One region of the Streptosporangium sp. NPDC000095 genome, then DNA from elsewhere that is predicted to be linked to it. Evidence: riboswitches for the same ligand, from Rfam matches in the RefSeq annotation. Region 1 holds a riboswitch; each other region holds the start of a gene.
The links. Region 1 has a riboswitch for cobalamin ahead of metE (5-methyltetrahydropteroyltriglutamate--homocysteine S-methyltransferase). Riboswitches for the same ligand answer to the same signal wherever they lie in the genome.

Region 1 (7,099 bases):
CGCCACCGGCACGACCGGCGTCGCGACGCCGTCCGCCCAGGCCCGCCGCGCCCTGGTCGCCGACATGGCCGTCTTCATCCGCATGTACGAACCGCACGAGGCGCGCGAGGACACCGTCGTCTTCCCCGCCCTGCGCGAAGTCGTCTCCGCCAAGCAGTTCGCCGAGTTGGGCGAGATCTTCGAAGACGAGGAACACCGCCGTTTCGGTACGGCCGGCTTCGCAGGTGTCGTCAACCAGGTGGCCGACATCGAGAAGAGCCTCGGCATCTACGACCTGGCCCAGTTCACTCCCCGGGGGTGAGCTGTCGATGACTTGAACGCGATCATGCGGTGTGTGGCCAGGAAGCTTCCTGAACGCCGGCCCGAAGCAGGGCTTCGGGCCGGGAAGCGGCACTGATCAGAGATCCGCTCGGACAGTTCGGGCGGCGGCGACCATGTTGGCCAGGGCGGCTCGCGTCTCGGGGTAGCCGCGGGTCTTCAGCCCGCAGTCGGGGTTGACCCACAAACGGTCGGCCGGGACGGCCTGGAGGACGTTGCGCAGGTTGTCCTCGATCTCCTCGGTGGTCGGGACACGCGGCGAATGGATGTCGTAGACGCCGGGGCCGATGCCGTTGGCGTAGCCGACCTCGGTCAGGTAGGGCAACAGTTCCATGTGGGAGCGGGCGGCCTCGACGCTGGTGACGTCGGCGTCCAGGTCGGCGATCGGGCTGATGATCTCGCCGAACTCCGAGTAACACATGTGGGTGTGGATCTGGGTGGAGTCGGCGGCGCCGGAGGTGGCCAGCCGGAACGCCCCGATCGCCCAGGCCAGATAGACATCCTGGTCGTCCTTGCGGAGCGGCAGGAGCTCGCGCAGCGCCGGTTCGTCCACCTGGACGATCCCGATCCCGGTGGCCTCCAGATCCGTGATCTCGTCGCGTAGCGCGAGGGCGACCTGGCGGGCGGTCTGCGCCAAGGGCTGGTCGTCGCGGACGAACGACCAGGCCAGCATCGTCACCGGCCCGGTGAGCATGCCCTTGACCGGCTTGGACGTGAGCGACTGGGCGTAGGAGGCCCACTCCACCGTCATCGGCTCGGGGCGGGAGACGTCGCCGTGCAGGATCGGCGGGCGCACACAGCGGGAACCGTACGACTGGACCCAGCCGTGGTCGGTGGCGGCGTAGCCGTCGAGTCGCTCGGCGAAGTACTGGACCATGTCGTTGCGCTCGGGCTCGCCGTGGACGAGCACATCCAGGCCGAGCTCCTCCTGAAGCATGATCACGCGGGCGATCTCGGCGCGCATCGCCTCGACGTAGGCGTTCTCGTCGATCCGTCCCGCCTTGCGGTCCGCGCGGGCCTTGCGGATCTCCGCGGTCTGCGGGAACGAGCCGATCGTCGTCGTGGCCAGCTCGGGCAATCCCAGTTTGGCCCGCTGCGCCGCGAACCGGACCGCCCGATCGGCTCGCCGCGCGTCACCAAGAGCCTCCAACCGGGCCCGGACGTCGGGATCGGCCAGCACGACGGGGGGTTTCACGGCCGACGGGTTCTCGGAACGTAGATCGGCGGCGAGACCGACCAACTCGGCGACCTTCTGCCGGGCGAACGCCAACCGCGCCCGGACCGCCGGGTCCAGCGCCGTCTCACTGTCGAGGTCGACCGGAACGTGCAGCAGTGAACAGGAACTGCTCAGCTCCACCGTGTCGGCGAACCCGAGCAGCACCGCGTACGTCGACTTCACCCGCGCGGGGTCGGTGCGCCACACGTTCCTGCCGTCGACCACGCCGGCGACCAAGGTCTTGCGGGCCAGCCCGCCGACCGAGGCTACCGCCTCCAGGTTGCCGGGGCCGGCGACGAGGTCGAGCCCGATCGCCTCGACCTCGGTGGAGGCGACCATCCGTAGCGCCTGCGCGCCGACGGCGCCGAAGTACGTGGCGAGCAGGATCTTCGGACGGCTGGGCAGGCCGCCAAGCCGCCGGTAGGCCCGCCCGAGCGCTTCGATCTCCCGGGCCCCGAGGTCGCGGGCCAGGACAGGCTCGTCGAACTGCACCCATTGCGCGCCCGCGCCCGCCAGCCGTTCCAGCAACTCGGCGTAGGTCTCCACCAGGGAGTCCAGCAGGTCGAGCGGGGTGAATCCCTCAGGTGAGTTCGGCGCGGCCTTGGCCAGCAGAAGATAGGTGAGCGGGCCGACGAGCACGGGCCGCGTCTCGATGCCGAGCTTCCTGGCCTCTAGATACTCGGCCACGGGCTTGGCAGCCGAGCCTCCGACCAGCTGGAACCGGGTGTCCAGCGCCAACTCTGGGACGATGTAGTGGTAGTTGGTGTCAAACCACTTGGTCATCTCCAGGGGCGGAAGCTCGGCGGTGCCTCGCGCCATCGCGAAGTACCGGTCGAGCCCGGTGAGGTTCCGATAGCGCGCGGGCACGGCGTCGATCATGACCGTGGTGTCGAGCACCTGGTCGTAGAACGAGAACGTGTTCGACGGGATCGCATCAAGGCCCGCGTCACGCAGTTCGGTCCAGACCGAGCCGCGCAGCGACGCGGCGGTCGCCTCCAGCTCGTCGGCGCCGATCGTGCCGGCCCAGAAATCCTCGGTGGCGAATTTGAGCTCCCGATGCGCGCCGATGCGCGGGTAGCCCAAAACGGTCGTCCTCATGGCAACTTCCCTCGTCTCGCCAGTATGCGGCCAGGCAGGAGAAGAGAAACGCAACGCGGAGCAGGCCCCCGGCGAGCGCGTCCCAGGCCCTCCCACGAGGCCGCGGACCACCGCGCGCCGAGCGGCACGCGGGCGGAGGCAGGTCTTCGGACTCGCGGGCACCATGCCTGAGGCATGACCTACTGGCCGTCGCTTCCCAGGCACGCGCCCAGTGCTTGTGACGGCGGTCGTTCCTGCTTACCGCTGCGGGGCAGTCCCGGATTCACACCGGGTTCCCTCTTACGACGCTCGCCCCCCGAAGGAGACGGGCGAACCATCCACACCCGAGAGCTTAACGGCCCGGCCACCGTTCGGGCCCAGTCGTGTGCGCGTCGGTGGCTCACTACGGGCGAACGGCGACCGATTCGGCGGAGAGCGTGACCTCGATGGTGATGTGCGGATTGTCCACTTGCGGGAGCTGAAGCCCACGCTTGAACTCCTCCGCATCGTCCGGCATCACCTTCGGCTGAACTGTGACCTTGACGTGGCCGGTCTCGTCATCTGGGTGCGTCGTCATCGTGGCCACCTCAGGACGGGATTGGAGCCAGGAGACGACCGTGTCCTGGGCCCGCCGGAGCTCCGCGGCCGAGAATCCCTTGCCACCGATCAGGGTGACCTCCACGGGGAGGGTCCTGGCCAGCTCGATCGCGCGAGTCGGGATGGGCCCCTTGAAGCCGACGCGCAGCCCTCGCTGGTCGTCGACGTACCTGACGCCGGAGATCTCGTCGGGAAACTCCGTATTAAGTTTGTCGATCACCTGACTGTTGGACGACTGCGAACCGAAGCGGTCGATGGCCTCCTCGTAGGAGATGCCCTCCGATCTGGCGATGGTCCCAAGGTCGACCAACTCGGCGTAGGGAATGCCGTCGATCGTCACGCCCGGGTCGGTCACCGCGGGGTCGTAACCCTCGAAGTCCGTCGGCTTGGGCGACGAGGTAGCAGCCATCCGGGTCGCGTACCGCTTGACGACCTCCTCCAAAGGCCGACCCGACGACGCCGCCTCTCGCTTGAGCCGCTCCAGGGTGGGCCGATGCGCTTTGGGCTGATCGGCCCGCGGCAACACGATCGTCTCGCTTCCGGCCACAGTGAGTGCCGGACCGGCACCGGACTGGCCGCAGGCGCACAACGACGCAAGCATCGCAATGGTCAAAAGCAATTTCTTCACACCTAAGGGACGCTCCGCCGCCCTGAAGGGTTCATCCAGGCGCTCCCGGTACGGCGAAGTCCGTTCGTCAAATAACTTGGGTCTCCTGGCGCACTCCGGAAGGCACGGTCCGGCGCCGTTACGCGGGCGGAGGACGGTTGTGACCGGGCTCTCGCCGTTGCGGAGCCGGCGTGGTGCCGATGCCGGCCCGTGTCCTGGTCGCCCCGGTTGCCTGCCGAAGTGAAGCGCGGCCGGTTGCCCGTACTCCGTTGTTATGGGTGGCCGTTCACTCAGTCCGTCATCTCGCGGGCGAAGTGTGGTTCCGCCGCTTCCAGTCGCGGTACCGAGATGCCCAACCGTCGTGCTTCGGCCAGGGTGTCCCGGCAGACCTCACGCGGCTCCTCGGCGTCGGGGTCGGAGTGCGCCGCGAAATTCACGCGCGCGAGCGCGACATGAGCGGTCAGCCAGGCGAGCACGGGGGCCGTCAGCCAGGTGGGCGCACGCAACGACAGCACACCGCGGTGACGTCGCAGGTCGACACCGCGCGCCTGGAGGAGCGGCAGAAGCTCGCGGATGGCCAGCAGCGCCTCGCGCAGGTCGTCCGTCGCCCCTATCAGCTTGGACAACGAGCCCAGTCTCAGGCTTTGGGAGTGCAGGCCCGCGTCGAACACGAAATGGATCCACAACCAGCCGCGGAAATCGGATTGTTCCCTGAGCCGGAGTCCGGCCTCGCGAAACGCCTGGCGTACGGCCCGCTCCCGGTCGGTCGGGGGTGGGCCGAGGGTGCCGAAGACGACCGACGGCAGCAACGTCCCGCGGAGGACGCCGTCCTCGCCGAAGCCGCCGCCGGAGCCGGGAAAGCCCCAGGCGACCTGCTCGGAGGGGAGGTCGCCGATCGCGGTCAGCGGCTCGGTCCAGACGTTGCCGAAGACCAGCACCGTGGCCCGGCCGACGCGCGGGGTCAGGAAGGCCGCCGCCTCGGCGAGGCGGTGGTGCGACACGCTGAGCACGATCAGGTCGAAGTCGTGGTCGGGCTCCAGCGTCTCGCGCAAGCGCACCGGCCACCTCTCGACGACGCGCTCGCCCCACGGCCGCCGTCGTGCGTCGAGCAGGTCGAGGTCTATCGCGTCTCCGTACGTCGCCGCGCGGCCGGGCCGGACGTAGAACTCGACGTCATGGCCGGCCCGTTCCAGGGCCCAGCCGTAGATGGTGGCGATCACGCCTCGGCCGAACATGAGGATCTTCACGCTGCACCTCGTGGGATACAATCAAATTGGAGGCAATCTCCACTTCTTCGAAGATATGGAGATCACCTCCACTTGTCAACGCGAGGGAACGCATGACCACCGCCAAACCACTGCGCGCCGACGCCCGGCGCAACCGCGAGGCCCTGATCGCCAAGGCCCGGGAGATCTTCGACACCGGCGACTTCTTCGACCTGCGCTTCGATGACTTCGCCCAGCTGGCCGGGGTGGGCACCGGCACGCTGTACCGCCACTTCCCCACCCGGGAGGCACTGGCCGAGGCGGTCTACCACGGAGAAGTCGCCGCGCTGTGCGACCGCGCCCGCCGGCTGCAGGCCACACTGCCCGCGGCGGAAGCATTGGCGACCTTCCTACGTGACGTGGTCGGCTACCTGGACACCCACCAGGGCCTCGCCCGGACGCTGGCCACGCTCATGGCCACCCGTTCGGGCGTACTCGCCGAGGGCAGCAGGGCGCTGGAGCAGGCCGTCACCGACCTGGTGACCGCCGCCGTGAAGACCGGCGCCGTCCGCGACGACGTGGATGCCGGCGCCGTCATGATGGCGCTGCACGGCATCGGCGCGGCCCATGACCGCCCCGATTGGCGGGCCGAGGCCGACGGTGTCATCACCCTCCTGCTGGACGGGCTGCGCCGGTCGTACTCAGGCGACGGTCCGCGGGAGCGTGAACAGGAGAGCGCCGACGAGTTGAAGTGAGGCCACCCCGCGATCGGCCGTCAGGTGCCGGCCCACGTCCGCCGGGTTCGTCATGAAGGCTCGGACACGGGGCGCCCGAGCCGACGGCACGCGACTAGCACGATCACCGGCAGGAGCAGGCACTGGGCGGCGATGGCCGACCAGAATCCGGGAAGATACCCCGCGCTCTCGAACAGCTGGTAGAGGCTCCCGCCGACGAGGCCACTCAAGGACGCGCCGACCCCTTCGGCCAGCCGCTGGTGACCGAAGACGACCGCCGGTGACCGCTTCGTACGGCTGAGCATCTCAAGGACGTTCTTGAGGAAAAGCACCGAGTTGCCCACGCCGATGACGAGGATCCCGGCGGCGACCGTTATCGCGTTCCCGCCGGTGAACGCGATCATGCCGACGGCGAGGCAGCAGAAACCGACCGCCATCGCGTGGGTGTAGCGCATCCGCTCGACCCGTCGCGTGAGGAGCGGTTGCAGTACGGCCAGCACCAGCGAGTAGCCCATCATCGCCGCGCCGTAGAACACGGTGGGCAGCCTGCCCTCGGCGTAGGACGACAGGAACTGGTAGAAGTGCATGTACAGATAGAGGGTCATGGCGGTCACGACGAACGGCAGGATCGCGAGGCCGGCCAGTGCCCGGCGCAGTGGCTCGATCACCTCGCCCTCTTCCCGCCGCTCTCGCGGCAGGAGCGCGTGCCCGATCGCCATCGCCGCGTGCAGCACCGTGGCGACGACGAACATCCCGCCCGGGTCGTGAATGAACAGCGCCCCCACCACCGGCCCGACCGCGATGCCGACGTTGCCCGTGGCATAGCTCGCGGACATCAGCCGCGGCCGGTCGCCGGGACTCGCACCGTGCACGGTGTAACCCCGGACGCTGGGTGAGTAGAGCCCGGTGGCCGCCGATCGCAGGAACAGCGCGGCGACCGTCACCGCCGGCCAGGTGCCGCCGGCGAGGAACCCCAGCGACGCGACGGTCTGCAGGACCATCGCGATCACCAGGCTCCTTTGGAGTCCGATCCGTTCGGCGAGGGCCGCGCCGGGCACCCCTCCGGCGAACTGCACGAATGTCGCCACCCCGAGGATGAGGCCCACCTGATCCATGCCAAGGGCCATCCGGTCGCGGAGCAGGACCGCCAGGTAGGGGTACACGGAGAAGCTGATGAGATTGACGAGGAACCCGCTCCCGAACAGGGCGAGCTGCGTGCCGGTGAACGAGCGGACGCCGGATCGCGCGGGAGAGCCCGACGCCTCCCGGTCGGTGGGTGTCATACCGATCGCGCCTTGGTCTCGATGTCCATGGTGGGAGTGGCCGCGAGCAGGGTGCGGGTGTA
Region 2 (7,099 bases), on a different contig from region 1:
CTCGGCGTCGTGGGGACGGTCGGCGACCCCGAGGTCGTGGTCGAGCCTGGCGGCCTGGATGAGCGTCCAGATCTGGGCGCGGATCGCGGGCAGCTTGGCCGGGTCCATCGCCGCGATGGAGGCGTGCTCGTCGAGGAGCTGCTCCAGCCTGGCCATGTCCCCGTAGCTGTCGGCGCGGGCCATCGGCGGGACGAGGTGGTCGACCAGGGTGGCGTGGGCGCGGCGCTTGGCCTGGGTGCCCTCGCCCGGGTCGTTCACCAGGAACGGGTAGACGAGCGGCAGGTCGCCGAGCGCGGCGTCCGGGCCGCAGGAGGCCGACAGGCCCGCCGACTTGCCGGGCAGCCACTCCAGGTTGCCGTGCTTGCCCACGTGGACCACGGCGTGCGCGCCGAAGCCGTCGGCCAGCCAGCGGTAGGCGGCCAGGTAGTGGTGGCTGGGCGGCAGGTCGGGATCGTGGTAGATCGCGATGGGATTCTCGCCGAAGCCGCGCGGCGGCTGCACCATGACCACCACGTTGCCGGAGCGCAGCGCGGCCAGCACGATCTCGCCCTCGGGATCGCGTGAGCGGTCCACGAACAGCTCGCCGGGCGCCGGGCCCCAGTGCTCCTCCATCCGGGCGCGCAGGTCCGCGGGGAGGGTGGCGTACCACTCGGCGTACCGGCTCGCCGCGATGCGCACCGGGTTTCCCGCGAGCTGTTCCTCGGTGAGCCAGTCCTGGTCCTGCCCGCCCGCGGCGATCAGCGCGTGAATGAGCGCGTCGCCGTCCTGCCCGCTCACCCCGGGCAGCTCGTCCTCGGCGCCGATGTCGTAACCGCGCTCGCGGAGCGCGGCCAGCAGCCGTACCAGGCTGGCCGGGGTGTCCAGGCCGACGGCGTTGCCGATGCGCGCGTGCTTGGTGGGATAGGCCGACAGCATCAGCACCAGCCGCCGCTCGGCGGGCGGGATGTGCCGCAGCGCGGCGTGGCGCACCGCGATGCCCGCCACCCGCGAGGCCCGCTCGGGGTCGGCCACGTAGACGGTGAGCCCGTCCTCGTCGATCTCCTTGAAGGAGAACGGCACCGTGATGATCCGTCCGTCGAACTCGGGGATCGCGACCTGGGTGGCGGCGTCCAGCGGGGACAGGCCGTCGTCGTTCTCCTCCCAGGAGGCCCGGCTGCTCGTCAGGCACAACCCCTGCAGGATCGGCACGTCCAGCTCGGCGAGCGCGCCGACGTCCCATGCCTCGTCGTCCCCGCCCGCCGACGCGGTCGCCGGGCGGGTGCCGCCCGCGGCGAGCACGGTCACCACCAGGGCGTCCACCGTGCGCAGGACCTCCAGCAGGCCGGGTTCCGCGGTGCGCAGCGAGGCGCAGTACACCGGCAGCGCCCGCGCGCCCGCGTCCTCGATCGCCGAGCAGAGCACTTCGACGAAGGCGGTGTTCCCCGCCACGTGGTGGGCCCGGTAGTAGAGCACCCCGACGACGGGTCCGTCCTGGCCGCGCGTCTCGCGCGCGAGCGTTCCCCAGGTGGGGGTGGGCTCGGGCGCGGCGAACCCGTGGCCGGTGAGCAGCAGCGTGTCGGACAGGAAGTGATGCAGCTCGGTCAGGTTGGCCGGGCCGCCGTGGGCGAGGTAGGCGTGCGCCTCGGCGCAGACCCCGCCGGGCACGGTGGACAGCTCCATCAGCTCGGCGTCCGGCGCCTGCTCGCCGCCGAGGACGACGACGGGCCGGGGTCCGGCGAGCAGCGCGTCCAGCCCCTCCTCCCAGGCGCGGCGCCCGCCGAGCAGGCGGACCACGACCAGGTCGGCGCCCTCCAGCAGCGGCGGGAGGTCGGCGGCGGTGAGTCTGGCGGGGTTGCCGAGCCGGTAGTCCGCGCCGCTCGCGCGGGCGCTCAGCAGGTCGGTGTCGGAGGTCGAGAGCAGCAGGATCACGCGCCACACCCCGGCAGAGGAGTGGCGGTACGGCCCGCGGGAGCCGCGATGCGGCGGGAGAGCGGCGACGTCGCGGTGTGACGCGGGAACGGCGGTGTCACACCGTGATGCGGCGACCGCGATGCCGCGTCGTAGCGGGGGAACGGCGATGTCGCGGTGTGGCGGGGGAACGGCGAAAAGCGCACGGAGCTTCCTCCCTCGGGGTCCTCGCCCCGGGTCGTCGTCGGCCACGACGGCTGGAGTCTCCTGGCTCCCGGATCGGTGCTCACCCCGGCCTTCCCGTCCTTCGTCGGACAGTGGCCCGGGTGGGGTTCGCTCCCCGGTTACAGTGGCGGGACCGCGCCGGATTCACACCGGCTTCCTCCCTTGCCGTCGCCATCGATGACACTACGGCAGTCCGGGGCATTGCAAGAAACTGGCATTAACATCCTCTGAGTGTCCATTGCCGACTTTTCCGGACGATCGCGACTCGACGCGTGCCCCGGGGCCCTCCAGGTCCACCCCGCCGCGGACGGCGGCCTGGCCCGCGTCCGCATACCCGGAGGTCGCCTCACCCCCTACCAGCTGCGCGAACTCGCCGACGCCGCCACGGCGTACGGCAACGGCGTCATCGAGCTCACCTCCCGGGCGAACGTCCAGGTGCGCGGTCTCGGGCCGGAGAATCCAGAAAGCGGTCCGGAAAACGGATTCGCCGCGCGGATGGCGAGAGCGGGCCTGCTGCCCTCGGCGACACACGAGCGCATCCGCAACATCCTCGCCTCCCCGCTGACCGGAGTGGACGGACCGGCCGAACCAAACGAACCCGGCAGACCGGCTGGATCGGCCGAACCAAACAAATTCGGCAGACCGAACAGACCAACCGGACCCCCCGAACCAAGCGGAATCAACGAGCCAAGCAGGCCGAGCGGACCGAACGGCGGGGATGCTCCGAACGGCACGAAAACGAACGGCCGTGGGATCGCCGACATCACCCCTCTGATCGGCGAACTGGATCGACGACTGTGTGCTCGCCCGGCCCTCGCCGCCCTGCCGGGACGGTTCATGTTCGCCCTCGACGACGGACGGGGAGACGTGGCCGGCCTGGGCGCGGACGCCACGATCCTGCCCACGGCACCGGACGCGGCCGCGCTGCTCCTCGCCGGAACCGACACCGGCCTGCGCGTACCGCTCGACGAAGCCGTGACCGTCCTGCTCGCCACCGCCGAGGCGTTCCTCGACGAACTGGCCACCCGGGACGTCACCGCCTGGCGGATCGCCGAACTTCCCGACGGGCCCTCCCGGATCGCCACCCGGATGCGAACCGCTCTCGGACTCCCCGACACACCCCCCTTCGAACCGGTGAGACCGCACGTCGTGACCTCCGGGCCGGTCGGCGTCTTCGAGAGCACGGACCGGCGAGGGAACCGAACCGGCGTCACCGGAGAGACAGGCCCCGGAAACAGTCCCCGCCACGGAGTCGAGGACGGGGACCCGGACGATCCCCGAAGCGAGGGCTCGCGGGTGACGCTCGGGGTGGCGATCCCCCTGGGACGGCTGACCTCCGCGCAGGCACTCCTGCTCGCCGACGCCGCCTCGGGCGGGGAGATCCGGCTCACGCCATGGCGCGGTGTGGTCCTGCCCGGCCTGGACCGCGCCGAGGTCACGGGCACGGCCGCCCGTCTGGAGGCCGCCGGGCTGGTCGTCGACCCCGCCTCCCCCTGGATCGGTGTGACGGCCTGCACCGGCCGCCCCGGCTGCGCCAAATCCCTCGCCGACGTCCAGGCCGACGCCGCCACCGCCATCGGCATGGCCCCGCCGTCCACGATGGGGCCGGGCACCGATACGCTCCCCGTGCACTGGGCGGGCTGCGCCAGGCGCTGCGGCCGCCCGAGGGGACGGGTCGCGGACGTGATCGCCACCGGTGACGGTTACCGCCTGGAACTGGACGGCACCGCCCTGACCTGCTCCGGCATCGAGGAGACCGCGGCCGCGGTGGCGGCCGCCAGAGGGGAAATGTGATCGACTACGTCCGCGACGGCGCGGAGATCTACCGCCGCTCCTTCGCCACCATCCGCGCGGAAGCCGACCTGGACGGCCTGCCCGCAGACGTCGCCCGGGTCGCGGTCCGTATGATCCACGCCTGCGGGATGGTCGACCTGGTGAGCGACCTGCGCTGGTCGCCCGGTGTCGTGGCCTCGGCGCGCGAGGCGCTCCAGGCGGGCGCTCCGGTGCTCTGCGACGCCATGATGGTCGCCTCGGGGGTGACCCGGCGCCGCCTTCCCGCGGGCAACGAGGTGATCTGCACCCTCGGCGACCCCCGCGTGCCGGAGCTCGCCGCGCGGCTGGGCACCACCCGCAGCGCCGCGGCACTGGAACTGTGGCGCGACAGGCTCCAGGGCTCGGTGGTCGCGATCGGCAACGCGCCGACCGCGCTGTTCCGGCTGCTGGAGATGGTCGAGGAGGGCGCGGGCCGCCCGGCCGCCGTACTCGGCGTCCCGGTCGGCTTCATCGGCGCCGCCGAGTCCAAACAGGCCCTCGCTGAGCACCCGGCGAGGTTGGAACACCTCGTCGTGAACGGACGCCGGGGCGGAAGCGCGATGACCGCCGCCGCGGTCAACGCGATCGCGAGCGAGGAGGAGTGAGCGACGACGTGAGCACACGCGTGACCGGACGGCTGTGGGGCGTGGGACTCGGCCCCGGCGACCCCGAGCTGGTGACCGTCAAGGCCGCCCGCCTGATCGGCGAGGCGGACGTGATCGCCTTCCACAGTGCCCGCCACGGCCGCAGCATCGCCCGCTCGGTGGCCGCTCCCTACCTGCGGCAGGGGCAGGTCGAGGAGGCGCTCATCTACCCGCTCACCACCGAGACCACCGACCACCCCGGCGGCTACCAGGGGGCGATCGACGACTTCTACGCCGCCTGCGCGGTGCGGCTGGCCGCCCATCTGGACGCCGGGCGCGACGTGGTGGTGCTGTGCGAGGGCGACCCGCTCTTCTACGGCTCGTACATGCACATGCACAAGCGTCTGTCGCACCGCTACGTCACCGAGGTCGTGCCGGGCGTGACGTCGGTGAGCGGCGCCTCGGCGGTCCTGGGCCGCCCGCTGGTCGAGCGGGACGAGGTCCTGACCGTGCTGCCGGGGACGCTCCCCGCCGAGGTGCTCGCCGAGCGCCTGGCGGCCACCGACTCGGCCGCGGTGCTGAAACTCGGCCGTACCTTCACCAAGGTCCGCGACGCGCTGGCCGAGGCCGGGCGTCTCGACGAGGCCTGGTACGTCGAGCGCGCCACCACCGGGCAGCAGCGCCTGGCGCCTTTGGCCGAGGTCGACCCCGGCAGCGTCCCGTACTTCTCGCTGGCGCTGATCCCGAGCCCCGTCAACGCGTCGAGCCCCGCGCCCGCCGCCATAGCCGAGACCCAGGGCGAGGCGAGGGCGCGCGGCGAGGTGGTCGTGGTGGGACTCGGCCCCGCCGGACGTCCGTGGCTGACCCCGCAGGCGCAGGAGGCGCTCGCCGAGGTCGACGAACTCGTCGGGTACGGCCCCTACCTGGACCGCGTCCCGCCCAACCCTCGCCAGCGCCGCCACCCCACCGACAACCGGGTGGAGGCCGAGAGGGCCGCGCACGCGCTGGAACTGGCCGCGGCCGGGTCGAGGGTGGCCGTGGTCTCCTCGGGCGACCCCGGGGTGTTCGCGATGGCCAGCGCGGTGCTGGAGGTGGCGTGCGAGCCGAGGTTCGCGGACGTGCCGGTACGGGTGCTGCCCGGCCTGACCGCGGCGCACGCGGTGGCGAGCAGGGCCGGTGCGCCCCTCGGCCACGACTACTGCGTGCTGTCGCTGTCGGACCTGCTCAAACCCTGGGAGGTGGTCGCCGAGCGGATCAGCGCCGCGGCGAAGGCCGACCTCGTCCTGGCCCTCTACAACCCGGCCTCGAAGAGCCGTACCTGGCAGGTGGCCGCCGCGCGGGACCTGCTGCTCGAGCACCGCGCGCCGCAGACCCCCGTGGTCGTCGGCCGCGACGTCGGCGGGGCCGACGAGCACATGACCGTCACCACCCTCGGCGACCTGGACCCCGGAGCGATCGACATGCGCTGCCTGCTGCTGGTGGGCTCGTCCACCACGCGGGTGGTCGAGCGAGCCGACGGCGAACGGGTGGTGTTCACCCCCCGCCGCTATCCCGCCTGACCCGGACGTGACGGCTCCTCCTCAGTCGTCGAGGAGCCGTCACGTGGTGAGGGCGAGTCCGGCCTTCACCGCTCGCCGGCGTGCCGGGCCCGACGCCCCGAACCGGCACCCGCACCCGCACCCCCACCGGGGCCGCTCACACTCTCCAGCCAGGCGAGCGCCGCCTCGACGGTCCCCACCGAGACCACCCCCTCGGGCAGCGGCGGACGGCGTACGATCACCACCGGCACCCCGAGCTCACGGGCGGCGAACAGCTTCGCGGTGGTCATCTCACCACCGCTGTCCTTGGTGACCAGCACCTCCACCCGGTGCTCGCGCATCAGGGCCAGCTCGCCGTCCACCGTGAACGGCCCCCGGCTCAGCAGCACCTCCAGACGTCGCGGCACCACCGGCCCCGGCCGGTCCACCGAACGGGCCAGGAACCACTGCCCGTCGAGACCCGCGAAGACCGGCAGGCTGCGACGCCCCGTGGTCAGGAACACCCGCTCCCCCAGCGAGGGCAACAACTCGGCGGCGGCCTCCAAAGAGGGCACCCAGCGCCAGTCGTCACCGGGAGCCGCCCGCCAGCCGGGTCGTCGCAGGATCAGCGACGGCAGACCCGTACGGGCCGCCGCCTCGGCCGCCGAAGCGCTCATCCTGGCCGCGAACGGATGCGTGGCGTCCACGACGACCTGGACGCCGTGCTCCACCAGCCACGCCGCGAGCCCGCCGGGGCCGCCGAAACCTCCCTCGCGCACCTCCCCCACCGGCAGCTTCGGATCACGCACCCGGCCCGCCAGCGAGGACACCACGTGCGTCCGCGGGCGATCGGCGAGCGCGGCGGCGAGCCGCCTGGCCTCGTCGGTGCCCCCCAGGATCAGGACCTTCAGCACGGGGTCAGTCACGGCAACGGGCCGCGGAGTACAGGTGACTGTCGGGAAACTCCGAAGCGGTCAGCACCCGTCCGACGACGATCACCGCGGTGCGGAGGATCCCCGCGTCGCGGACCTGCCCGGCGATATCGGCCAGGGTGCCGCGCAGGATCACCTCGTC
Region 3 (7,099 bases), on a different contig from region 1:
GCTACTGGCAGGCGTCGCAGTACTCGGGGTTCTCCAGGGAGCAGGCGACGGCCTCGGACACGACTTCGGACACGACCCCGGACACCGCCCCGGGCTCGGCCGCGGCCCGTTCCGCCGGGGCCGCCACGGTGGCCTGCGCGATCCGGGTGGCCGGGCGCGAGCGCAGGTAGTAGGTGGTCTTCAGGCCCGACTTCCACGCGTAGGCGTACATCGAGGAGAGCTTGCCGATGGTCGGCGTGGCCATGAAGAGGTTCAGCGACTGCGACTGGTCGATGTACGGGGTGCGCGCGGCGGCCAGGTCGATCAGCGCCTTCTGCGGCAGCTCCCAGGCGGTCCGGTAGAGCAGCCGCAGGTCGGCGGGGATCTCGGGGATGTCCTGGACCGAGCCGTCGGCGCGCTTGATCGCGTCGCGGATCGGCGCCGTCCACAGGCCGCGGGCCTGGAGGTCGCGGACGAGATAGCGGTTGACCTGGAGGAACTCCCCCGAGAGGGTCTCGCGCTTGAAGACGTTGGAGACCTGCGGCTCGATGCACTCGTAGCAGCCGGCGATGGAGGCGATCGTGGCCGTCGGCGCGATCGCGATCATCAGCGAGTTGCGCAGGCCGGTCTCCGCGATCCGCCCCCTGAGCTCCGTCCACGCGGCCGACGTCGCGGCCCCGTAGTGGTCGGGGTGCAGCACCCCGGCGGCGGCCCTGGTCTCCTCGTACGAGGGATGGCGGCCACGCTCGACGGCCAGGTCCGAGGAGGTCCGGTAGGCGGCGAGCGCGATCTCCTCGGAGATCCGGGTGGACAGCTCCAGCGCGCGCGGCGAGTCGAACGGCAGCCGCAGCGCGAACAGCACGTCGGCCAGGCCCATCAGGCCGAGCCCGATCGGACGCCACCGCCGGTTGGCCGCCTCCGCCTCGGGAGTCGGGTAGAAACCCAGGTCGATGGTCCGGTCGAGGAACCGCACCGCGGTACGGACCGTCGCGCGCAGCCGCGCCCAGTCGATCCCGTCCTCGAGGTCCCCTGACAGGTGGGCGGCGAGGTTGATCGAGCCGAGGTTGCAGACGGCGGTCTCGGCGTCGCCGGTGACCTCCAGGATCTCGGTGCAGAGGTTCGACAGGTGGATGACGTTCTCGGGCCTCGCCGTCTGGTTGGAGGTACGGTTCGCCGCGTCCTTGAAGGTCATCCAGCCGTTGCCGGTCTGGGCGAGCGTGCGCATCATCCGCCCGTACAGGGTGCGGGCGGGGATCCGCCGGGTGAAGCGGCCCTCGGCCTCGGCGGCCCGGTAGGCGTCGTCGAACGCGGCGCCGTACAGGTCGGTGAGGTGCGGGACCTCCTTGGGGTCGAACAGCGACCAGAGGCCGTCGGCCTCGACCCGGCGCATGAACTCGTCGGGGATCCAGTTGGCCAGGTTCAGGTTGTGCGTGCGGCGGGCCTCCTCGCCGGTGTTGTCGCGCAGTTCCAGGAACTCCTCGACGTCGGCGTGCCAGGGCTCCAGGTAGACGCAGGCCGCGCCCTTGCGGCGGCCTCCCTGGTTCACCGCGGCGACGCTGGAGTCGAGCGTGCGCAGCCAGGGCACGATGCCGTTGGAGTGTCCGTTGGTGCCCCGGATCAGCGAGCCCCGCGAGCGGACCCTGGTCCAGGCGATCCCGATGCCCCCCGCGTACTTCGACAGCCGCGCGACCTGCCCGTAGCGCTCGTAGATGGACTCCAGCTCGTCGCGGGGCGAGTCGAGCAGGAAGCACGAGGAGAGCTGGGGCCTGCGCGAGCCCGAGTTGAACAGCGTGGGCGAACTGGGCAGGTAGGACAGGGTGGCCATGAGCGCGTACAGCTCGGCGGCCTCCTCGACGGTCTCGGCCAGGCCGCAGGCCACCCGCAGGAAGAAGTGCTGCGGGCGCTCCAGGACCTTGCGGGTCCTCGGGTGGCGCAGCAGGTAGCGGTCGTAGACGGTGCGCAGCCCGAAGTACTCGAACCTGGCGTCCGCCTCCGGATCGACCAGCGCGTCCAGGACCGCGGCGTGGGCGGACACGAACCTCGCGAGCCCGTCGGCGACCAGCCCCGCCTCGTGGGTCGCGGCGACGGACTCGGAGAAGGCGCGGACGCCGTGCTCGGCGGCCTCGTCGGCGATCAGCTCGGCCAGCATCGCGGCGGCGACCCTGGAGTTCTCGGGATCGGTGATCACCCGGGCGGCGGCCTCGTCGATGGCCAGCCTGCGGGCGTCCGTGGCGCTCCCGGTGCTTCCGGCGCCGTCGTCGCCCGTCGCGGCCACCGCGGCGCTCCGCGCGTTCCCGGTGTTTCCCGTGCCGCGATGGCCCGACGCGGTCACCACCGCGCCTTCGACGCCGCTGTCGCCCGTCGCGGTCGCCGCCGTGCTCCCCGTCGCGGTCTCCGCCAATGCCTGTGTCACCTGGTGCCCCTCGCTCGATCGGACTCGCCCCAGGCTCCGCCGGATGGCACGCGTCCGCGAGCGATCCCGGGCACGCCGGATCGCCTCGTTCCGCGGGCCCTCCCACGAGGCCCTGGACATTCACGTCACCGGCAGGTCTTCGGACTCACGGGCGCAACGCGCATGCCTACCGGCCGTCGCTTCCCAGGTATGGATCACCCAGTGCTCAATGACGGCTTTCGTTCCCGTTCACCGCTGCGGGGCAGTCCCGGAATCTCACCGGGTTCCCTCTTGCCTCGCCCCCTGCGGGGCGAACCAGCAACGAGCAGGATCCTACATCTAGGGGCGCCTGACGCAACTACCCCAACAGGTTGTGTCGGAGGACTTCAGTAGCCCGAGCTCGTGAAGCACACCGCGGGCGCGGGCCGTCTCGGTGGCGAGCCACTGGCGAAAGTCGTCGCCGCTGAGATAGACCCGGCTCCAGCCGTGGGCCGCGCACAGGGAGCGCCAGCGTGGCGCGGCGTCGAGCCTGTCGCACAGGGCGATCGCGGCGTCCCTGTCCTCCGGGCTCATGTCCTTGGGCCCCAGCAGGCCGCACCAGTCGCTGTACTCCAGCCGGACGTCGACCTCTCTGAGCGTCGGCGCGTCGATCCCGTCGATCCGGTCGCCGGAGGAGACCGCCAGGGGCCGCATACGGCCCGCGGCGATCTCGGAGCGCAGGGCACGCGCCGATCCCAGCAGGGCCGCCACCTGGCCCACCTGGAGCGCCTCCACGGCGTCCTCGGGGGTGAGGTATCCGGCATACTCCAGCAGCCGGGTGTCCACCCCGAGGCACTTGCCGATCATGCCGTAGAGCACGTGCTCGGAGCCCCCTTCCGACCGGCCGCCGACCGCGAGCCCCGCCGGGTTCCGGCGCAACCCCGCGGCGAAGTCCTCGAAGGTCAGCAGGCGGGAGTCGGCGGGGACGACCAGGACCGCCCAGTCGCCGACCAGGCGGGCGATGGGAGTGGCGGCGTTCACCACGGCGACGGTGTTGGCGATCTCCGCGGCCGCCACCATCGGCATCGCGGTGACGAGCAGCCTGCCCTCTCGCGCGAAGGGGCCGCCGAAGGCACCGAAGGCGCCGAACGCGTCGCGAGGGGCGGAGCCCAGGGCGCCGCCCCGCTCGACGGCCATCGCGGTACGCGCCAGTCCCGCCTGGACCGCGACGGTCGCCAGCCTGCCCGCGATCCTGTCCCAGCCGTGGCCGTCGGCGGTCGGTTCGAGGAGGAGCAGGCGCTTCACCACCGAGCCGGCGTCGTTCGCGCCGCACCCCGCGGCGAGCAGCACCCCCGCCGCCAGCGCGAAAAACCCCCTACGGCGCATAAGCGCCCCTTCCCCCAAGAACCCCCCATACCACAGGTTAGTACCCCATCACTATCTGTGACGAGGTGGGGGGAGGGAAAGGGCGCGGGGCTCACTCCACCGTGACGCTCTTGGCCAGGTTCCTGGGCTTGTCGACGTCGCGGCCCAGGGCCACCGCCGCGTGGTAGGCGAAGAGCTGCAGCGGGATCGAGAGCAGGATCGGGTCCAGCTCGGTCTCGTTCTTGGGCACCACGACGCAGTCGTCGGCGAGCTTGGGGTCGGCGTCGCGGTGGCCCACCATGAGCACCCGGCCGCCCCGGGCGCGGATCTCACCCAGCGTGGTGAGGTTCTTGTCCAGCAGCTCGTCGTCGGGGACGATCGCCACCGTCGGCATGTCCGGGCCGATCAGCGCCAGTGGTCCGTGCTTCAGCTCGCTCGCCGGATAGGCCTCGGCGTGCACGTACGAGATCTCCTTGAGCTTCTGCGCGCCCTCGCGGGCCACCGGATAGCCCCTCACCCGGCCCACGAACATCATGCTCGGCGACTCGGCGTACTTGCCCGCCAGTTCCTTGATCTGCGGCTCCAGCGCCAGGATCTCCTTGATCTGGTCCGGCAGCCTGCGCAGGCCGTCGCAGATCCTGCGGCCGTCGGCGGGAGACAGGTCGCGCACCCGGCCCAGGTGCAGCGCGAGCAGCGCGAAGGCCACGGCGGTCGAGGTGAACGCCTTGGTGCTCGCCACCGAGACCTCGGGGCCCGCGTGCAGGTAGACGCCGCCGTCGCACTCGCGGGCGATCGCGCTGCCCACCGTGTTGACGATGCCGAGCACCCTGCCGCCCTTGCGCTTGAGCTCCTGCACGGCGGCGAGGGTGTCGTAGGTCTCGCCCGACTGACTGATCGCCACGTAGAGGGTGTCGGCCTCCACCACCGGGCTGCGGTAGCGGAACTCGCTCGCCGGCTCCGCGTCGGCGGGGATGCGCGCCAGTTCCTCGATGAGCTGCGCGCCGATCTGGCCCGAGTAGTAGGCGGAACCGCAGCCGATGATCTTCACTCGGCGGAACGAGCGGCTCTCCCGCGCGTCCATGTTGAGACCGCCCAGGTGGGCGATGTGGAAGCGGTCGTCCAGCCGCCCGCGCAGCGTCCTGGCCACCGTGTCGGGCTGCTCGGAGATCTCCTTGAGCAGGTAGTGCTCGTAGCCGCCGGTGTCGTAGTGCCCGGCCTCCCAGTCGACGGTCAGCGTCTCCTTGGCCGTCTCCCGCGCGTCGCTGGCGAAGGTGTTGAACCCGTCGGCCCGCAGCACGGCGATCTCGCCGTCCTCCAGGTGCACCACCTGGCGCGTGTAGCGGACCAGCGCGGCCACGTCGGACGCGGCGAACATCTCCTTCTCGCCGATGCCCAGCACGATGGGGCTGCCGTTGCGCGCCACGACCACCTCGCCGGGACGCTCGGAGTCGATCACCGCGATCCCGTACGTGCCGACGACCCGCTTGAGCGCGGTCCGCACGGCCTCCTCCAGCGAGTCGGACTCCTTGACCGTGCGGGCGATCAGGTGCGACAGCACCTCGGTGTCGGTCTCCGACAGGAAGATCGCACCATCGGCCTCCAGCTTGGCGCGCAGCTCGTCGGCGTTCTCGATGATGCCGTTGTGCACGACGGCGATGCGCTCGTCGGTGGACAGGTGCGGGTGGGCGTTGACGTCGCTGGGCGCGCCGTGGGTGGCCCAGCGGGTGTGACCGATACCCAGGCCGCCCTTGAACCGCGCGGGCACGACCGCCGCCAGGTCGGCCACCCGGCCCTTGACCTTGCGCATCTTGAGGCCCTTGTTGGAGATCACCACACCGGCCGAGTCGTAGCCCCGGTACTCAAGACGCTGCAGGCCCTCCAGCAGGATGGGCGCCGCGTCCTTGGGCCCTACATAGGCCACGATTCCGCACATGTAACCGCTCCTTATCCATGAACATCGCTAAACGATCGAGGTACCGTCGCCTGCTACCCGTAGACGATCCGGCGAAGCTGTCTCAGGGAGAGTTCGGGTGCCGCGACACGGCGTACCGCCAGCTCGGCGGCGACCCTGGGGAAGATCTCGTCGTTGACCAATCCCCTGGCCCTGAGCTCCGTGTGGCGCCGCCGGACGAACTCGTCGACGGGCTCGGAGAAGTAGGCCAGCACATCCGCGACGACCCGCGCCGCCTCGCCGGGACCGAGCGCGCTCGTCCGGATCAGGTGGGTGATCAGATCCTCATGCGGATTCCGTGCCGTGGACACAGATCAGGACCATACGCATCCCGGAGGGAACACACCAAGTTTCCTGCCCGATTTCGGGCAGAGAATCTCCTCAACATCACAACCTCACCACAATGCACGACAGTCGGTAATCTCTGATAACTCTAGGTAGTCGTCAGAGGGGGAGGAACCGCCATGCGCCGCCTGCCAGGGATCACCGTCGTCACCGCTCTCGCCGTCCTCACCTCGGTCGCCCCCGCGCAGGCGGCACGTCCCGGGGATCGGCCGGCGCACCCCCGGACGCCCTCACCCCTCTCCGGGACCTCCACACCGTCCGGCACGGCGACGGCGGGAACGAGCGCGCGGTCCGGCAGGCAGGCCGCCTTCACCAGGGCCGCACGGACGTACGGGGTGCCACAGAGCGTGCTGCTCGCGGTCTCCTACCTGGAATCCCGCTGGGAGGGCCACGACGGGCGGCCCAGCGTCTCCGCGGGATACGGCCCGATGCACCTGGTCGACGGCCGGGCCGCACCCGGACGGCCCCACGGCACCGGGGAGGACCCGCGCGGCGACGAGACCCGGCCTCGCCTGATCGCCGTTCCTTCCGTCGCGAAGGACCGGCCGCGAGACACCCTGCGGCGGGCCGCCGAGCTGACTGGCCTGCCCCCCGACCGGCTGCGCGAGGACGCCTCCGCCAACATCATGGGCGGCGCCGCGCTGCTCGCCGACTACCGGCGCCGTGCCGGCGGGAGCCCTCGCGACGACCCGGCCGGCTGGTACGAGGCCGTCGCCCGATACCCCGGCACCCGGGAGAGGGGCGCGGCGGACGAGGATGCCGCGTTCTCCTTCGCCGACGAGGTCTACGCGACGATCAGGGCCGGTGCCGCCCGGGTGACCGACGACGGCGAGCGGGTGGTCCTCCCCGCCACACCCGACCTGCCCACGCCCCTCTCGCCCTCTGCGCCTTCTGCGCCTTCTGCACCTTTTGCGCCTCCCGCGCCCTCCACGCCGCCTTCCGTGTCTCCCGCGTCTCCCGCGTCGTCTCCCGCGTTCCTCACGGCCTTCGCGCGGCCCGCCCCGGCGAAGCCCTCGAGACCGTCCGAGCCACGAGCACCGCTCCCCCTGGAACGACGCGCCTCGCCCTCCGAGCCACCCACCGAACCA
Region 4 (7,099 bases), on a different contig from region 1:
ACCGGATGTGGCTGATCGACCCGGCGGGCCGCCTGCACACCGGCACCCCGGAGGAGCTGACCTCGCGGGAGGTGATCGGCGCCGCCTTCGACGGCGGTGAACTGGCCTTCGACGCGACCTCCGGCATGTTCGTGCTCCAGAGCGGGGCCAGCGGTACCGTCCGCGTCCTCGCCGAAGGTCTGCACGCCGCCCTGCTGGAGCGGGCGCTGGCCAGGGAGGACTGGCGTACGGCCGGCGCCGGGCCCGCCGAGCTGGCGGTGGAGTGGACGGGCGACGGCTACCAGGCGGCCTACGACGGCACCATCCACCGGTTCGCCACCTTGCCCGACCTGGCCGCCTGGACGCGTACGGCGCGCTCCGGGCTCGCCGTCGCCCGGCCCGGGCTGCTGCCCGCCGCACCGCCGATGGTGTCGGTGGCGGTCGCCGACGTCTCCACGATCAGCGGTTACTTCGAAGTCGGGATCGGCCCGATCGACACCGAAGCGGGCTGGCGACCGCTCACCGACCTGCTGGCCGACCTCGAATCCCTGCGGCGGCGGATCACCGACGTCGCCGAACGCTTAGGGACCGACGAGACCCGAGTGGCGGCCTCCATCCTGTTCCAGGGGTTGGCCGCCCGGCTGTGGTCACCGGTCATCGGCGCGGCGGTGGCCCACGACCTGCTCCTGGACCTGGGCCCTTCCCGCCTCCACTGGCGGGAGGCGCCCAGCGGGCCGCTGCCGCTGCGCGCCGAGCGCCCGAACGGCTGGCAGGTCCTCGCCCCCGCCAGGGTCGCCGGAGCGCTGCACCACACCGTGGTGACCGAGCTGCTGGAGCCGCTGGCGCAGGCCGTAGGGGAGATCGTGAAGATCGCCCCCGGGCTGCTGTGGGGCAACGCCGCCTCCGCCCTGGCCGGAACCATCCGGACCATCGCCCGACAGCGCCCCGAACTCGCCGCGCGAACCATCGTGCTCGGCCGCGAACTGCTCGCCCTGGGAGTGCTTCAGGGCGGCGGCGACCTGGTCGAACCCGCTCCCGGACAGCCGTTCTTCGTTCGGCGCAGTTGCTGCCTGTACTACCGCCTGCCTAACGGCGGCAAATGCGGCGACTGCGCCCTCATCGACCCCGACACGCGCCGCGAGCAGTGGGCGCTGACCCTGCGACAGGCCGGAGGACCCGCATGAGCCACACCGTCGTCGAGGAACACGGCACCGGCACCCTGCACGTGTGGGCGCTGCCCACCGACGAGCGCACCTTGCTGTCGCTGGTCACCGACATCTTCGAGCACCACTGGGAGCACATCTGGTTCGGGGTCATCGTCCAGGGCGCGGCCTGGGAGGTCGCCGCCCCCAACGCGCCCGAACGCATCAGCCTGTACGACGGATATGTCACCGTCGACTTCGGCCGCTGGCACTTTCACCTGTGCATCGGCGAGCACACCGCCAGCGGCCCCGAACTCGGGCGGATCCGCCGCTGCGCCCGCGCCGAGCTCTACCGCTCGATCAGCGCCGACGGCCACCCCGTCTCCTGGGGGATGCGGATGTTCAACGGCCAGGGCGACCAGCTGATGACCGTGCTGCTGCCCAACCCGTTCCTCACCGACCGCCAGCAGATCCTCGACCCGCCCGACTACGACCGGCTGATCGCCTGGGACGAGCTTCGAGCCGCCTATCTCGGAATCGGCCCCGATCCATTGGACCGCGCCGGAAAGGGCTTCAAGCACGGATAAGAGGGGGGCTCCGCCGCCGTGTGGCGTCGTGTGCTGGAAGCGTGACGGTGCGGGAGAGCTACCGGGTGCCCGGAGTCAGCACGTATGGCGGTCGCGTATCGCGCCGCCAGCCCGCCTGAGGAAGGAACGCATGAAAAGGATCACCGTGTGCCGGGACTGCTGCTGCGGGAGCGTGCGGAAGGTACCCGCCCTCGACCACGACGAGCAGATCCGCCGGTTGGCCGAGGTCGCCGACGTCCGCGTGACCGAGTGCCTTGACGTGTGCGACCAGGCCAATGTTCTCATCGTGCAGCCGACCCCGGAGGGGCGGGCGGCCGGTGGCCGTCCGGTGTGGCTCGCCCTCGTCAACGACGAGGATGCCACGGCCGATGTCGCCGAGTGGGTTCGCGCTGGTGGTCCCGGCCTGGTTCCGTTGCCGCCGATCCTTGAGCTGTACCGTTTCACCCCGCCGCGCCGCTTGCCGCCCCGCGAGGTCGACCCTCCGATGACGAACACCTCAACCGCGCGCCGGTGACATCGGTCCGGCGAAAAGACCAGCGTGTGGTGCTGAAGCCACTCCGCGCCAGGATTGCCGAGCCTTTGTCTCCACCCGCACTTCCCAGGACAAGGGTGCCCTGCTTGTGCGCATCGACCCGCTTCGTGTGATGATGATGCCGAAGGCGAGCGCGGACTGAGGAAGCCGGTGTGAATCCGGCGCGGTCCCGCCACTGTGATCGGCGAGCGAATCCCCACCATGCCACTGCCCCTCTCCGGGGTGGGAAGGCGGGGACGAGCCTCGACCCGAGAGCCAGGAGACTCACGCGGTCGCCTCCTCGATGAACTGGGGCGGATTTCCCCGGAGAGGAGTGGGCTCTCGTGCCCGTCGAGCCGGTGGCCGCGCCGAGAATCCCTGAAGTGTTCCCTCTTTCAGATCCGCCCCGTTGCGCAGATTCCGTGAGAGGAACACGTCATGACGGGCAGACGCCCCATTCCCCTGCTGCTCGCCCTCCTGGTGTCCGGAGTGCTGGCCGCCTGCGGCGGCATCCCGGCTGAGAATGTCCCGGCCGCCGCTCCGGCGGCCTCCGCGCCTGCGGGCTTCCCGGTCACCCTTGACAACTGCGGGGTGAAGAGCACGTACGAGCAGCCGCCGCGGCGGGCGATATCCATGAACCAGCACGCCACTGAGGTGATGCTGGCGCTCGGCCTGGAGAGGTCGATGATCGGCACCGCCTACCTCGACGACAAGGTGCTGCCGGAGTATCAGGCGGCCTACGACGCCATCAAGGTCGTCTCGAAGGAGTACCCGGCGTATGAGGCCCTGCTGGCCGAGGAGCCCGACTTCGTCTACGGCGGCTTCGGCAGCACCTTCGACGAGAAGGAGGGCCGCAGCCGGGACGCCCTGCACAAGGCCGGCATCAAGACATACCTGAATATCGAGGGGTGCGCCGAAGGTGCGGTGTCCCTGGACCTGATGAACACCGAGATCCGCAATGTCGCGAAGATCTTCGGCGTCTCCGACCGGGCCGAACCGTTGATCACCACACTGCGGGCGACCCTCGACGGTGTGAAGGCCAAGCTCGGCGACACCGCCCCGGTCAAGCTGTTCGTCTACGACAGTGGCGACAAGACCGCCTTCACCGCCGGCGGCAAGGGCGTCGGCAACGAGATCATCAAGCTGGCCGGGGCACAGAACGTGTTCGCCGACGTCGACAAGATGTGGGGCGACGTCTCATTCGAGCAGGTCGCCGAGCGCGCGCCCGACTGGATCGTCATCTACGACTACGGCGACCAGCCGGTGGCCGACAAGGAGAGGTTCTTGCTGGCCAACCCGGCGCTGAGGGACGTACCGGCCATCAGGAACAAGCGGTTCGCGGTGCTGCCTTTGTCGTCGGTGGTCCTCGGCGTACGGGCGCCCGGAGCCGTCGAGGCGCTGGCCCGCCAGTTGCACGCCGACCGCTTCAAGTGAGACCAGTTCAAGTGAGCGAACCGGTCGCAGGCGCCGTGCCGTTGGCGCAGCGCCCGGGGGTGCCGTATCCGATCGTGCTCGGCCTGCTCGTGCTCCTGGTCGGTGGGGCGCTCACCGCGGCCGTCGCGGCCGGGTCGGTGGCCCTGCCCGCAGGGCAGGTGTGGGGCATCCTGCTCCACAACCTGCATCCCGCCCTGGCCGAACCGGCCTGGACACCGGTGCGGGAGACCATCGTGATGGACGTACGGCTGCCGCGGGTCGTCCTGGCGGGGGTGATCGGCGCGGGCCTGTCGGTCTGCGGCATGGCCCTCCAAGCGCTGGTGCGCAACCCGCTGGCCGACCCGATGCTGCTGGGAGTCTCTTCTGGCGCGAGTGTCGGGGCGGTCACTGTGGTGGTGTTCGGCTTGAGCGTGTTCGGCGCGTTCAGCCTGCCGATCGCGGCCTTCCTCGGCGCGCTGGCCGCGCTGGTGGCGGTCTACTTCCTGGCCCGCTCGGGCGGGCGTATGACGACGGTGCGGCTGGTGCTGGCCGGGGTGGCCATGGCCGAGGTGCTCTCGGCCGTGGCCGGCTTCCTGATCGTGACCTCCAACGACCCGCACAAGACGCAGGCGGCGGTGCGCTGGATGCTGGGCGGCCTGGCCGGCACCACCTGGACGGTGGTGTGGATCCCGGCGATAGCCGTCCTGGCCGGGACCCTCGCGCTAGTCGGGGTGTCGCGGCCGCTGAACCTGCTGCTGGCAGGGGAGGAGGCCGCGGCCTCGCTCGGGCTGGATGTGCACCGTTTCCGGGCGGCGCTGTTCGTGCTGGTCGCCATGATGATCGGCACGATCGTCGCGGTCAGCGGGGCCATCGGCTTCGTAGGGCTGATCATGCCGCATGTCGTCCGGCTGCTGATCGGCGCCGATCACCGCCGGGCGCTCCCGGCCACCGCGCTGCTGGGCGCGGCCTTCCTCATCGTGGCCGACCTGGCCGCCCGCACCCTGATCGCGCCGGAGGAGATCCCGGTGGGCATCATCACCGCGCTGGTCGGCGGGCCGTTCTTCCTGTGGTTGATGCGGAGGCGCTCCAAGTGACACTGACCGTGGAGAACGTGTCGGTCCGCGTCGGCGACCGCGACCTGGTCCGCCAGGTCTCGTTCGAGGTCGCCGAGGGGGAGATGCTCGGCTTGGCCGGCCCGAACGGGGCGGGTAAGTCGACGCTGCTGCGCACCCTCTATCGGGCGCGTAGGCCGACCGGCGGCCGGGTGCTGCTGGACGGTGAGGACGTGTGGCGCATGCCCGCGGGGCGGCTGGCCCGTCAGCTGGCCGCGGTCCTGCAGGAGAGCGGCGGCGACTTCGAGCTGTCGGTGTACGACGTCGTCGCCATGGGCCGCACCCCGCACAAACGGGCCTTCGACGGCGACAACGTGGCCGACAAGGCGATCATCGCCGACGCGCTGGGGCGGCTGGATGTGGCCGATCTGGCGCACGCGCCCTTCGACCGGCTCTCGGGCGGGGAGAAGCAGCGGGTGCTGATCGCGCGGGCGCTGGCCCAGCGGCCGACCACGATGGTGCTGGACGAGCCGACCAACCACCTGGACCTGCGCCACCAGTTGGACGCGCTGAACCTGGTACGCGGCCTCGGCGTCACCGCGGTGGTCGCCCTGCACGACCTCAACATGGCCGCCGCCTTCTGCGACCGCGTCTGCGTCATGGACGCCGGTCGCGTCGTCGCTCTCGGCACCCCCGCCGACGTGCTGACCCCCGCCCTGCTCGCCGAGGTCTACCGGGTGGACGCCGAGGTGGCGATCCACTCGGTGACAGGGGTGCCGCAGGTGAGTCTCCGAACCGCAGGGAGCCGCGCCACGAAATAAAACCTTTTTGCGCAAAAGCCGGATCCGCCATCCGGCTTGTTAGCCGTGCGATTTTAAAGAACGGAGCTTCGGCACAATGGAATCGGCATCGACTGAATCGATTCTGACGGCCCTCGAAGAGGTCGCCGGGTTCGGCTCGTTCTTTTCTCTGCGCATCGGCGGCGACGCGGCCGGGTGGCACGACGTGAAATGCGACTACGAACGCGGTTTCACCGACCTGGTGGAGGCGACGGCCACCAGGTACGGCACCCGTGAGCTGCGCATCGGCGCCTCGATCGCCCAGCTCGGCCACGCCGCGCGGCTCTGGTCTCCACTCCTGGCCACCGTGCTCACCCACGCGGTGGTGCCCGACCTGACCCGTCTGGACCGCGCCGACGAGGGCCCGGATCTCCGCCTGCCTACTCCTACGGGATGGCATTACGAATCACCGGCCCAACTCTATGACCTGGTGATTCGCCGCCACCTGGAACCGCTGGCGGCCGGCCTGCGGGTTAAGGTCGCCCCCGGCCTGCTGTACGGCAACGCCGCCTCCGCCCTGGCCGAGGCAGGTCGCGCGATAGCCGCCATGCGCCCGGACCTGGCCGGACCCGCCACCGGCCTGGTCACCGACCTGCTGGCCCGCGGCCATCTGGCGGGAAAGGGAGCGCTCATCTCCCCTGAGCTGGCTTTCCGGCGCACCACGTGCTGCCTTTATTACCGGGTGCCCGGCGGTTCCAAATGCGATGACTGCTCATTGGCGAAGAAATGAATTCTTGAATTCACCGCGACCGTATGCCTATGGTGTTGCGTGTAGTTCGCACCTGCAAATCACCTGCAGAAGGAGGAGGCGCATGGCACACCACGGATTCGCCGAGCCCGAGGGCCCGCAGGACTGCCTGAAGTCCCACACTCCGGCGGTGGACTCGCCGTTCGAGTGGCGCCAGGACGACGACGAGTAGATCGCCCCGAGCCGGGGCCCCTCACCGGGCCCCGGCCTCTCCCCGGCCCCTTCAGGAGGAGCGTTCGTGATCGCACAGGTCCGCCGCGACGCGCCCGGCGACCCCGTCGTGCCCAGCCTGGTCTCCTACTCCGCCTTCCCCATCGAGGGCACGGAGGTGACCGGCGGTGCGGCCCTCGGCGACGAGGAGGCGGCGCGGGCGGCCGCGATCGGAGAGGCGATCGAACGCCACTGCGCCAACCAGGTGCCCGCCGGGCTGCGCCGGGCCGCCTACCACGACCTGACCGAACCCGCCGCCGACCCACGCGCGTTCGCCCTCTACTCGCAGGGCCAGTACCGGGCGCGCGGGTTCCCGTTCGTCGCGATGACCCCCGATCTGGAGATCGCCTGGGCGCCCGCCACCGACCTGGTCTCCGGCGAGCGGGTCCTGGTGCCCGCCTCGCTGGTGTACGTGAACTACTTCACCGGCCCCCGCCGCGCCGAGCCGCTCACCAACTACCCCGTCCTCGCCGGGACCGCCGCCGGCACGACCCCGGAGCAGGCCCGGCAGGCGGCGCTGCGCGAGGTCCTCGAACGCGACGCCGTGACCACGTGGTGGGCCAGCACCACGGCGGCCTCACCACTGCCCAGGCCCGCGGGCGGCCCGCTGGTCACGGC

Region 2: linked by a shared signal. The riboswitch ahead of cobN (cobaltochelatase subunit CobN) and the one ahead of metE (5-methyltetrahydropteroyltriglutamate--homocysteine S-methyltransferase) in region 1 are both predicted to bind cobalamin.
Region 3: linked by a shared signal. The riboswitch ahead of ACFY3V_RS11890 (ribonucleoside-diphosphate reductase subunit alpha) and the one ahead of metE (5-methyltetrahydropteroyltriglutamate--homocysteine S-methyltransferase) in region 1 are both predicted to bind cobalamin.
Region 4: linked by a shared signal. The riboswitch ahead of ACFY3V_RS34200 (ABC transporter substrate-binding protein) and the one ahead of metE (5-methyltetrahydropteroyltriglutamate--homocysteine S-methyltransferase) in region 1 are both predicted to bind cobalamin.

The regions. Positions count from the first base shown of each region.
Region 1 is NZ_JBIAZS010000017.1:108,241-115,339, reverse strand. It holds gene ACFY3V_RS31410 (hemerythrin domain-containing protein) at 1-301, shown strand, start outside; gene metE (5-methyltetrahydropteroyltriglutamate--homocysteine S-methyltransferase) at 398-2,632, opposite strand; cobalamin riboswitch at 2,752-2,965, opposite strand; gene ACFY3V_RS31400 (hypothetical protein) at 3,015-3,809, opposite strand; gene ACFY3V_RS31395 (ketopantoate reductase family protein) at 4,106-5,062, opposite strand; gene ACFY3V_RS31390 (TetR/AcrR family transcriptional regulator) at 5,155-5,775, shown strand; gene ACFY3V_RS31385 (MFS transporter) at 5,826-7,037, opposite strand; gene ACFY3V_RS31380 (ABC transporter ATP-binding protein) at 7,034-7,099, opposite strand, start outside.
Region 2 is NZ_JBIAZS010000016.1:80,546-87,644, reverse strand. It holds gene cobN (cobaltochelatase subunit CobN) at 1-1,908, opposite strand, end outside; cobalamin riboswitch at 2,127-2,322, opposite strand; gene ACFY3V_RS30275 (precorrin-3B synthase) at 2,344-3,906, shown strand; gene ACFY3V_RS30270 (precorrin-8X methylmutase) at 3,903-4,529, shown strand; gene ACFY3V_RS30265 (precorrin-2 C(20)-methyltransferase) at 4,550-6,067, shown strand; gene ACFY3V_RS30260 (cobalt-precorrin-6A reductase) at 6,133-6,936, opposite strand; gene cobM (precorrin-4 C(11)-methyltransferase) at 6,944-7,099, opposite strand, start outside.
Region 3 is NZ_JBIAZS010000004.1:233,978-241,076, forward strand. It holds gene ACFY3V_RS11890 (ribonucleoside-diphosphate reductase subunit alpha) at 2-2,392, opposite strand; cobalamin riboswitch at 2,505-2,706, opposite strand; gene ACFY3V_RS11895 (tripartite tricarboxylate transporter substrate-binding protein) at 2,711-3,736, opposite strand; gene glmS (glutamine--fructose-6-phosphate transaminase (isomerizing)) at 3,828-5,648, opposite strand; gene ACFY3V_RS11905 (hypothetical protein) at 5,702-5,977, opposite strand; gene ACFY3V_RS11910 (N-acetylmuramoyl-L-alanine amidase) at 6,131-7,099, shown strand, end outside.
Region 4 is NZ_JBIAZS010000020.1:107,198-114,296, reverse strand. It holds gene ACFY3V_RS34215 (ATP-binding cassette domain-containing protein) at 1-1,163, shown strand, start outside; gene ACFY3V_RS34210 (hypothetical protein) at 1,160-1,708, shown strand; gene ACFY3V_RS34205 ((2Fe-2S) ferredoxin domain-containing protein) at 1,839-2,222, shown strand; cobalamin riboswitch at 2,331-2,527, shown strand; gene ACFY3V_RS34200 (ABC transporter substrate-binding protein) at 2,658-3,653, shown strand; gene ACFY3V_RS34195 (iron ABC transporter permease) at 3,665-4,726, shown strand; gene ACFY3V_RS34190 (ABC transporter ATP-binding protein) at 4,723-5,505, shown strand; gene ACFY3V_RS34185 ((2Fe-2S)-binding protein) at 5,582-6,253, shown strand; gene ACFY3V_RS34180 (YcaO-like family protein) at 6,510-7,099, shown strand, end outside.